3 regions of the Brevibacterium metallidurans genome follow, and region 1 is predicted to be linked to each of the others. Evidence: predicted binding sites of a transcription regulator. Region 1 holds the regulator's gene; each other region holds the start of a gene.
What was found. Region 1 encodes HrcA, which represses chaperone genes, less so after heat shock. Its sites were predicted from a motif close to TTNGCACTCGNNNNNNNCGAGTGCNAA; they were not measured.
Positions count from the first base shown of each region.

Region 2: groES (co-chaperone GroES) is a predicted target of HrcA. The motif match lies at 1,244-1,270, and genes of this name have one in related genera.
Region 3: groL (chaperonin GroEL) is a predicted target of HrcA. The motif match lies at 1,391-1,417, and genes of this name have one in related genera.

Region 1 is NZ_BAAAAF010000006.1:105,333-108,541, reverse strand. It holds gene AACX88_RS09610 (DUF4870 domain-containing protein) at 1-271, opposite strand, end outside; gene AACX88_RS09605 (DUF3097 domain-containing protein) at 401-1,258, opposite strand; gene hrcA (heat-inducible transcriptional repressor HrcA) at 1,395-2,474, shown strand; gene dnaJ (molecular chaperone DnaJ) at 2,611-3,209, shown strand, end outside.
Region 2 is NZ_BAAAAF010000003.1:129,889-133,097, forward strand. It holds gene AACX88_RS05430 (ubiquitin-like domain-containing protein) at 1-1,083, shown strand, start outside; gene groES (co-chaperone GroES) at 1,427-1,720, shown strand; gene groL (chaperonin GroEL) at 1,762-3,209, shown strand, end outside.
Region 3 is NZ_BAAAAF010000004.1:40,447-43,655, forward strand. It holds gene groL (chaperonin GroEL) at 1-1,235, opposite strand, end outside; gene AACX88_RS06700 (winged helix-turn-helix transcriptional regulator) at 1,517-1,927, opposite strand; gene AACX88_RS06705 (MFS transporter) at 2,071-3,209, shown strand, end outside.

The DNA.
Region 1 (3,209 bases):
AACCGTACTGCTGCTGGCTGCCGTACTGCTGCTGCGATCCGTAGTTCTGACCGCCGTGGCTCTGCTGCTGCGAGCCGTACTGCTGCTGGCTTCCGTAGTTCTGCTGCTGCTGAGACCCATAGTTCTGCTGCTGCGAGCCGTGGCTCTGATGGCTGCCGTAGTTCTGCTGCTGGCTGTAGGGCTGCTGCGGGCCGGACGCCTGCGAGTAGTTCGGCGGCATCGGACGCGACTGGTTCTGCTCTCCGTTGGGAGGCTGCGGGGAGTTCGACATGAGGGTCCTTTCGAGAAGCTTCTGCACCCCCACCCTAGTCGAGGCGCGCCCTGCAAAGCGTGGGAGAGGCGTTCCAAGTTCATCACAAGTGCCCCGGAGACCCGCCCCTCAGCGCAGCGTCCTCGACCTTCAGTCGACGGTGACGAAGTCGATGAGCTCCTCGACCCGGCCTGAGAGCGTCGGCTCGACATCGGCGATCGTGGTCACGGACTTGAGAATCCGCACCCAACCGGCGGCGACGTCCCGGTGATCGGCGTGCGGCCAGCCGATGCGGGCGAGGATCCCCGTCTTCCAGTCCTCCCCGCGCGGCACGGTCGGCCACGCGCTGATGCCGACGACATGGGGTTTGACCGCCTGCCAGATGTCGACGTAGGGGTGGCCGATGATGTGCACGGTCTCCCGGTACCGGGAATCGGCGCGGACCGCCTCGGCGATCTTCGACTCCTTCGTCCCGGCCACGAGATGGTCGGCGAGGATCCCGACCCGGTGCCCCCGGTCGGGGGCGAACTCCGCGAGTTTGTCCGCGACATCGTCGAGCCCGCCCAGCGGCTCGACGACGACTCCCTCGATCCGCAGATCATCGCCCCAGATCTTCTCGACGAGCTCGGCATCGTGCTTGCCCTCGACCCAGATCCGCGACCCGCGGGCCACTCGTGCCTTCGCCCCGGCCACGGCACGCGACCCCGACGCCGTCCGGCCCGGAGCCGCGGGCTTGCGCTTCGGCAGCCGCAGATCGACCGGTTCGCCCTCGAGGAGGAACCCCGGTCCCAGCGGGAACGCCTTGAGGCCGCCGCGCCGATCCTCGAGTTTGACGACGATCCCGCCTGCGGTCTTCTCCGCCCCGACGACGGCGCCGACGAAGCCGCTCATCGCGTCTTCGAGCACCATGCCGAGCCCGAGCTCGACGGGACGCGACTTCTTGGGACGGTGGGAGGACGACGACGCACCCGAGAGCACGTCCGAACCGTAGCGATCAAAAGCATTCACAGCCCACCAGCGTAGTGAATGCGGCACCCGGCACGGCGGTGACCCGCGGGTCCCGGGACGGAAAGTGAAATCACAGGATAAGAGGCGTAGAATTGGCACTCGGAGTGTTCGAGTGCCAAATCCGGGGAGGAGTCCGATGAACGACAGCAGGCGCGCGCAGGTGCTCCGCGCGATCGTCGAGGACTTCGTCGCCACGAACGAACCCGTGGGGTCGAAGGCGATCGTCCAGCGGCACACCCTCGGGGTCTCACCCGCCACGATCCGCAACGACATGGCCCAGCTCGAGGCCGAGGGGTACATCGCCCAGCCGCACACCTCGGCGGGCCGGATCCCCACCGATCTCGGCTACCGGATGTTCGTCGACCGCATCGACGAATTCAAACCGCTCAGCCAGGCCGAACGCCGGGCGATCCTCCAGCTCGTCGACGGCGAGAGCGACCTCGACGGGATGCTCGACCGCACGGTCCGCCTGCTCGCGGGCCTCACCCACCAGGTCGCGCTCATCCAGTACCCCATGGTCTCGCAGGCCAAGGTCAAGCACATCGAGGTCGTGGGTCTGGCCGCCGGCCGGGTCCTCGTCGTCCTCATCACCGATGCCGGCCAGGTCGAGCAGAAGATCGTCGTCCTCGCCGAGGCGGTCGACGAGGACGGTCTCGCCCGCATCCGCGAGCGGATCAACGCCGAGTACGCGGGCCGCAGGCTCTCGCGCATCGACGCCCGGACATCGCAGCAGCAGACGGACGCCGAGGCGGCCGCCGGCACACCAACGAGCACCGAGACGGCCCGTGAGGACTCCGCTGACAGTGTGCCCGCAGAGGCGACGATCGCACGGATCCGCAACGCCGTGATCGACTTGGTCGCAGCGACCCGCGAAGAGCGGATCATCATGGCGGGGACGGCGAACCTCGCCCGTTCGGGCCAGGAGTTCGGCGAGCAGATGGCCCCGATCCTCGAGGCCTTCGAAGAGCAGGTCGTCCTCCTCAAACTGCTCACCTCGATGGCCGAGGACCACGCGGAGATCAGCGTGCGCATCGGCCGTGAGAACACTCACGAGTCCTTCAGCTCGACATCCGTCGTCGCCGCCGAATATGGTCGGGTGGCGGGTTCATCGGCCCGTCTCGCCGTGCTCGGCCCCACCCGCATGGACTATCCGACGACGATCTCGGCCGTGCGCGCCGTCGCCAAGTACGTCTCCTCGGCGCTCGACCGGGGATAGACGACACTGACCCAGAGACAGACACCCAGACCCGGGAACATCGCGCAGGTCCGCCCGCGTTGACCCACAGAGCACATCGACGAAAGAGACCCCGTCGCACACGACGGAGACCACCATCAGGGAGAGAGAAGTTTCAGTGGCCGATCACTACGAAACACTCGGAGTGTCCAAGGACGCTTCAGCGGCTGAGATCAAGAAGTCCTACCTCAAGCTGGCCCGCAAGTACCACCCCGACGTCAACCCCGGCTTTGACGAGGAGTTCAAGGCGATCTCGCTCGCCTACGACGTCCTCTCCGACCCGGAGAAGCGCCGCAACTACGACATGGGCGGCGGAGAGAACGGCCAGGGCTTCCCGGCCGGCGGCTTCGGCGGGTTCGGCGACATCTTCGAGACGTTCTTCGGCGGGGGAGGCGGCGGCGCCGGCGGTCCCATCCCGCGCATGCAGCGCGGCAAGGACGCCCTTGTCGGCGTCAACATCGACCTGCGCACCGCGGCCTTCGGCGGCACCGTCGACCTCGACGTCACCACCGCGGTCGTGTGCGAGACGTGCAGCGGAGCCGGCACCCAGGACGGCACCTCGATCGAGACGTGCTCGCTGTGCCACGGCTCCGGCAGCATCCAGCGCATGACCCGGACCCTGCTCGGCCAGATGGTGACGAACCAGACGTGCAACCAGTGCCACGGCTACGGCACCGTCATCCCGCACCCGTGCCTCAACTGCCAGGGCGACGGCCG
Region 2 (3,209 bases), on a different contig from region 1:
GGCAAGGCCGAGGAGATCCGCACCTTCGGCGGCACTGTCGGTGAGATCCTCGACAGTCAGAACATCGACATCGACAAGCGCGACCAGGTCAAGCCCGGCGTCGACGCGAAGATCAACCGCGATATGACGGTCACGGTCAACACGGCCAAGGACGTCTCGCTCACCGTCGACGGCAAGAAGACCGACGAGTGGACCAACGCGAACACCGTCGGCCAGGCGCTGGCAGACCTCGGCGTCGACGCCAAGGACGCGCAGCTGAGCGCCGAGGCGAGCGACAAGCTCAAGGTCGACGCCCCCACGAACATCGACGTCACCACGGCGAAGGCGCTCACCGTCGTCGCCGACGGCAAGGACGTCAAGGTCACCGCGCCCGTCGGCACCGCCGGCGATGCCCTCGAAGAGGCCAAGGTGACCCTCGACAAGGACGACTTCCTCTCCGTGCCCATGAACGCAGCCGTCACCGACGGACAGGTTCTCACCGTCAACCGGGTGGAGAACAAGACCGTCACGGAGAAGGAAGACATCAAGCCCAAGGTCGAGAAGAAGAAGTCCGACTCCCTCTACGTCGGCGAGACCAAGGTCGAGGACAAGGGCAAGACCGGTCAGAAGGAAGTCCAGTACCAGGTCAAGACCGTCAACGGCGATGAGGTCGAGAAGGAGAAGAAGGGCGAGAAGGTCCTCACCGAACCTCAGGCCAAGGTCGTCATCGAAGGCACGAAGAAGAAGGAGTCCTCCTCGGGCGGCTCCGACTCCGGTTCGGGCGACAGCGGCTCCGGCTCCGGTTCCGGAGATGGCGGTTCGAGCTCCGGTGGAGGCGGATCGATGTCGACCGAGGAGATCAAGGCGATGCTCGGCGGACCCGGCTCGAAGTGGTACCAGGTCGCCAAGTGCGAGTCGAACTTCAACCCGCGGGCGGTGAACAAGCAGAACAACGCGCACTTCGGTCTCTTCCAGTTCAAGCTCGCCACTTGGCGCAGCGTGGGCGGCTCGGGCAACCCGATCGACGCCAGCCCGCGTGAGCAGTTCGACCGTGCGAAGACGCTCCAGGCCAAGGCCGGCTGGGGACAGTGGTCCTGCGCCTGACCTGACCCCGCCGAGGCGGCTGATGCTTCCCGACGGGAGCTCACCTCCCGACGAGAGCAGAAGCGACGAGGGACTCCGGAATTCCGGGGTCCCTCGTCGCATCTCTGCGCCCGCACTCGGCGCCCCGAGACTGAGCTTTCGCCGAGAGCGTGAGGTTTTCCTGGCACTCGAGTTGACCGAGTGCTAAAGGAGTCATAGAGTCGAATTAGCACTGACGCTCAGTGAGTGCCAGTTTCATGAGACGGTCGAACACCTCGGCACCCGCGACGACGAGAGGTTCCTCAGGCAGCAGCCGCCGTCTGTCTTCACAAGAATTGAACCCAGCGAAGGGAGAGAGCCCGATATGTCGGTCTCCATCAAGCCACTCGAAGATCGGATCGTCATCCGTCAGGTCGAAGCAGAGCAGACCACCGCCAGCGGTCTGGTCATTCCCGACACTGCCAAGGAGAAGCCGCAGGAAGGCGAAGTCGTCGCAGTGGGCCCCGGCCGCGTTGCAGACAACGGCAACCGCGTTCCCGTCGACGTCGCCGTCGGCGACAAGGTCATCTACTCGAAGTACGGCGGCACCGAGGTCAAGTACGCCGGCGAAGAGTTCCTCGTGCTCTCGGCTCGCGACGTGCTCGCCGTCATCGGCTGAATCCCCTGAATCACTGACATACGACTGAGACAGGAGGACGAATGCCTAAGAATCTGGAATTCAACGACGAGGCCCGTCGTTCGCTCGAGAAGGGTGTCAACACCCTCGCCGACACCGTCAAGGTGACGCTCGGACCCCGCGGCCGCAACGTCGTTCTCGACAAGAAGTGGGGCGCCCCCACGATCACCAACGACGGCGTGACCATCGCCCGTGAGGTCGAGCTCGACGATCCCTACGAGAACCTCGGCGCTCAGCTGGCCAAGGAAGTCGCCACCAAGACCAACGACATCGCCGGTGACGGAACCACCACCGCGACCGTCCTGGCCCAGGCCTTCGTCAACGAAGGTCTGCGCAACGTCGCCGCAGGCGCCGCCCCCGGCGCGCTCAAGCGCGGCATCGAGACCGCCGTCGAGGCCGTCTCCGAGGAACTCGGCTCCATCTCCCGTGATGTGGCCGGCTCCGAGGAGATCGCGCACGTCGCCGGTCTGTCCGCCCAGTCGGAGGAGATCGGCTCGCTCATCGCCGACGCCTTCGACAAGGTCGGCAAGGACGGCGTCATCACCATCGACGAGTCCCAGGCTTCCGATGTGGAGCTGGAGATCACCGAGGGCATGCAGTTCGACAAGGGCTACCTGTCCCCGCACTTCGTCACGGATGCGGACCGCCAGGAGGCGATCCTCAATGACGCGCTGATCCTCATCAACCAGGGCAAGATCTCCAACATCCAGGAGCTCCTGCCCGTCCTCGAGAAGGTCCAGCAGGCCGGCAAGCCGCTGTTCATCATCGCCGAGGACATCGAGGGCGAAGCGCTGTCGACGCTGGTCGTCAACAAGCTGCGCGGCATCCTCAACGTCTGCGCCGTTAAGGCTCCCGGATTCGGTGACCGCCGCAAGGCCATCCTCGAGGACCTCGCCGTCCTCACCGGCGGGCAGGTCGTCACCCCGGACATGGGCATGAAGCTCGACCAGGTCACCCTGGACGAGCTCGGCAACGCCCGGACCATCACCGTCACCAAGGACACCACCACCATCGTCGATGGTGCCGGTGCCGATGACGCCGTGGCTGGTCGCGTCGCCCAGATCCGCTCCGAGATCGAGAACACCGACTCCGACTGGGACCGCGAGAAGCTGCAGGAGCGCTTGGCCAAGCTCTCCGGCGGTGTCGCCGTCATCAAGGTCGGCGCCGCCACCGAGGTGGAGCTCAAGGAGCGCAAGCACCGCGTCGAAGACGCTGTGTCCGCGACCCGTGCAGCCATCGAGGAAGGCGTCGTCGCCGGCGGCGGTTCGGCTCTCATCCACGCCGCCAAGGTGCTCGACGGCAAGGACTTCGGCCTCGACTACGACGGTGCCACCGGTGTGGAGATCGTCAAGCGCGGAATCGTCCAGCCCCTGCGCTGGATCGCCGAGAACGCCGGCCAGGACGGCTACGTCGTCGTGTCCAAGGTCCAGGACCTCGAGTCCGGCCAGGGATACAACGCCGCCACCGACTC
Region 3 (3,209 bases), on a different contig from region 1:
CCGGCGACGATTCCCTCTTCCACAGCGGCCTTCGCGTTGCGGACAGCATCTTCGATGCGGTGCTTGGTCTCCTTGAGCTCGACCTCGGTCGCGGCTCCGGCCTTGATGACGGCAACACCGCCGGCCAGCTTGGCCAGGCGCTCCTGCAGCTTCTCACGGTCGTAGTCGGAGTCCGAGTTCTCGATCTCGGCGCGGATCTGAGCCACGCGTCCGGCGATCTCGTCGGCGTCTCCGGCACCTTCGATGATGGTCGTCTCGTCCTTGGTGACGACGACCTTGCGAGCGGTGCCGAGCAGGTCGAGGGTGACGTTGTCGAGCTTGAGCCCGACTTCCTCGGACACGACCTGGCCACCGGTGAGGATGGCGATGTCGGCGAGCTGAGCCTTACGTCGGTCGCCGAAGCCCGGGGCCTTGACGGCCACGGACTTGAAGGTGCCGCGGATCTTGTTGAGCACGAGCACGGCGAGGGCTTCGCCCTCGACGTCTTCGGCGATGATGAGCAACGGCTTGTTGGTCTGCTGGACCTTCTCGAGGACGGGCAGCAGATCCTTGACGTTCGAGATCTTCGAGTTGACGATGAGGATGTAGGGATCCTCGAGGACAGCTTCCTGACGGTCGGTGTCGGTGACGAAGTAACCGGAGATGTAGCCCTTGTCGAAGCGCATGCCCTCGGTCAGTTCGAGTTCGAGTCCGAAGGTGTTGGACTCCTCGACGGTGACGACGCCTTCCTTGCCGACCTTGTCGATCGCCTCGGCGATGAGCTCACCGATCGCAGGGTCACCGGCGGAGATCCCGGCGGTGGCAGCGATCTGCTCCTTGGTCTCGATCTCGATGGCGTTGTCGAGCAGGACATCCGTGACAGCTGCCACGGCCTTCTCGATGCCGCGCTTGAGGCTGAGCGGATCGGCACCGGCAGCCACGTTGCGCAGACCCTCGCGGACGAGTGCCTGAGCGAGAACGGTGGCGGTGGTGGTGCCGTCGCCGGCGACGTCGTCGGTCTTCTTGGCGACTTCCTTGACGAGCTCAGCGCCGATCTTCTCGTAGGGATCCTCGAGTTCGATCTCCTTGGCAATGGACACGCCATCATTGGTGATGGTGGGTGCGCCCCACTGCTTTTCGAGCACGACATTGCGACCGCGGGGTCCAAGTGTCACCTTGACCGCGTCCGCGAGCTGGTTGAGGCCAGCTTCGAGTCCCCGACGAGCTTCTTCGTCGAATGCAATCATCTTTGCCATAGTGGCCTAGATCCTCCCTGATGGAGTGGACTGGGATCCCAGAGCAGTCGTCAGCGCCCGCGACGGCAGAGAGTGTGTCCGCATGTTCCATTCCACACGGGGACCACGCTCTCGAGACGACCGATGCGATCCCGAGGTTTTCACCACCACTAGATTTAGCACTCTCAGGGGGAGAGTGCAAACGAAATCCTCGCAGCACCCGAGATTCCGGGGAGTTTCGGAGGCACGCTCCTGGGCAGCCCGAACGCTTTCGGCTCAGCGCGAACGCTCGGGCCGAGGACTCAGCGACCGGCAGCGTCGCCGGGGTCGTTCTCCATGTCGGTGCCGCCGCCTGCCGCTTCGCGTTCGACATCGGCTGCGTAGTCGCGACCCCATGCGGCCATGGCGTCGAGGAGAGGCTGGACGTTCCTGCCGCACTCCGTCAGGCTGTACTCGACCTTCGGCGGCACCTCGGCGTAGACGGTCCTGTTGATGAGGCCATCGGCTTCGAGTTCCCGCAGCTGCCGGGTGAGCACGCGCGGGGTCGGCTCTCCCGCTGCTCGCCGGAGCTCGCCGAAGCGCATGACCTCGTGCCGCCCGAGCAGACTGAGCACGACCGGCTTCCACGCCCCGCCGAGCACGGCCACGGTCACCTCCGCCGCGCAGTTGTGCGACCACGAGGCGATGACGCCATCGACGCGGCTCCTCGGCATATCCGTCCTCCTTGCCGCACTCTCCCGTGCTCCCGGCATCGTCGTTCCCGACATCGTCGCCGGAGCTTCAGTATCAAATCTGTCAGTACTGGCCGATATTGTGCATACTTGTGCCCATCGTAGCGCGAGCTCACAGTGGAGTCATGACCACTCGACCTCCGTCATCCCCGACCACACCCGCTCCCGGCCTCTGGCCGACGATGGTCCCCCTGCTCATGGGAATCCTCTGCGGAGCGCTGGGGGTGAGCATGATCAACACCGCGCTGCCGGCCATCGCCCAGGACCTCGACGTCCCCGAGTCGATGCGCGCGTGGATCGTCGATGTGTACCCGCTCGCGACTGCCGTGACCATCGTCGTCGCAGCCCGCTGCGGGGATCGCTTCGGGCGACGCCGGATGTTCGTCCTCGGCACGATCGGCTACGCGGCCGCCGCTTCACTCGCGGCGCTCAGTCCCGGGCCGGCAGTCCTCATCGGCAGCCGCGTCCTCATGGGCATGGCCGGAGCCTTCGTCATCGCCAGCGTCGTCTCGACGGTCGGAGCGCTGTTCACGGGCCGCAGCCTCGTCATCGCGAACGGACTGTGGATGGCGGTCTTCGGCCTCGGGAACTCCTTGGGGCCAGTGCTCGGGGGCCTGTTCACGCAGCTGTGGGGGTGGCGATCCGTTCTCGCATCCTCCACGCCGCTCGCGCTGGCCGCGGCAGGATGCGCTACGGCCTGGCTGCTCGAGACCCGATCACCGACGCGGGTGCGCTTCGATCCGCTCAGCATCGTCGCATCGGGCGCCGGGGTCGGTGCCGTCGTCGCCGGAATCAAACTCTTCGCCGTCGATCCTCTGGCCGGGAGCCTGTGGTCTGCCTCCGGGCTCGTCCTTCTCGTGGCGTTCGTCGTCCGGCAGCGGCGATTGGACGCCCCTCTCATCGCCGTCGATCTGTTCACGCGTCGCCGGTTCTCATCGGCGGCGATCCAGCTGTTCGTGTCCGCGGCGACGGCCGCTGCGTCGATCTATCTGCTCAGCATCCATCTGCAGTCGACCTTCGGCCGCTCCCCAGCCACTGCCGGAATGGCGCTCGTGCCGCAGGCGGTGGCGACCGTGGCCGGTGGCCTGCTGGCGCCGTGGGTGGCGCTGCGGCTCGGCAGACCCGCCGCGATCGTCATTGCGCTCGGGCTCCAAGCGCTCGGTCTCGCTTCCCTCGCCCTTGCTCCGACGGCGAGTCCTGTTCCGCTTGTCCTCGTCGGGCTCGGGTTCGGGTTCATCGGCACCGTGGCGACGACAGCGCTCTT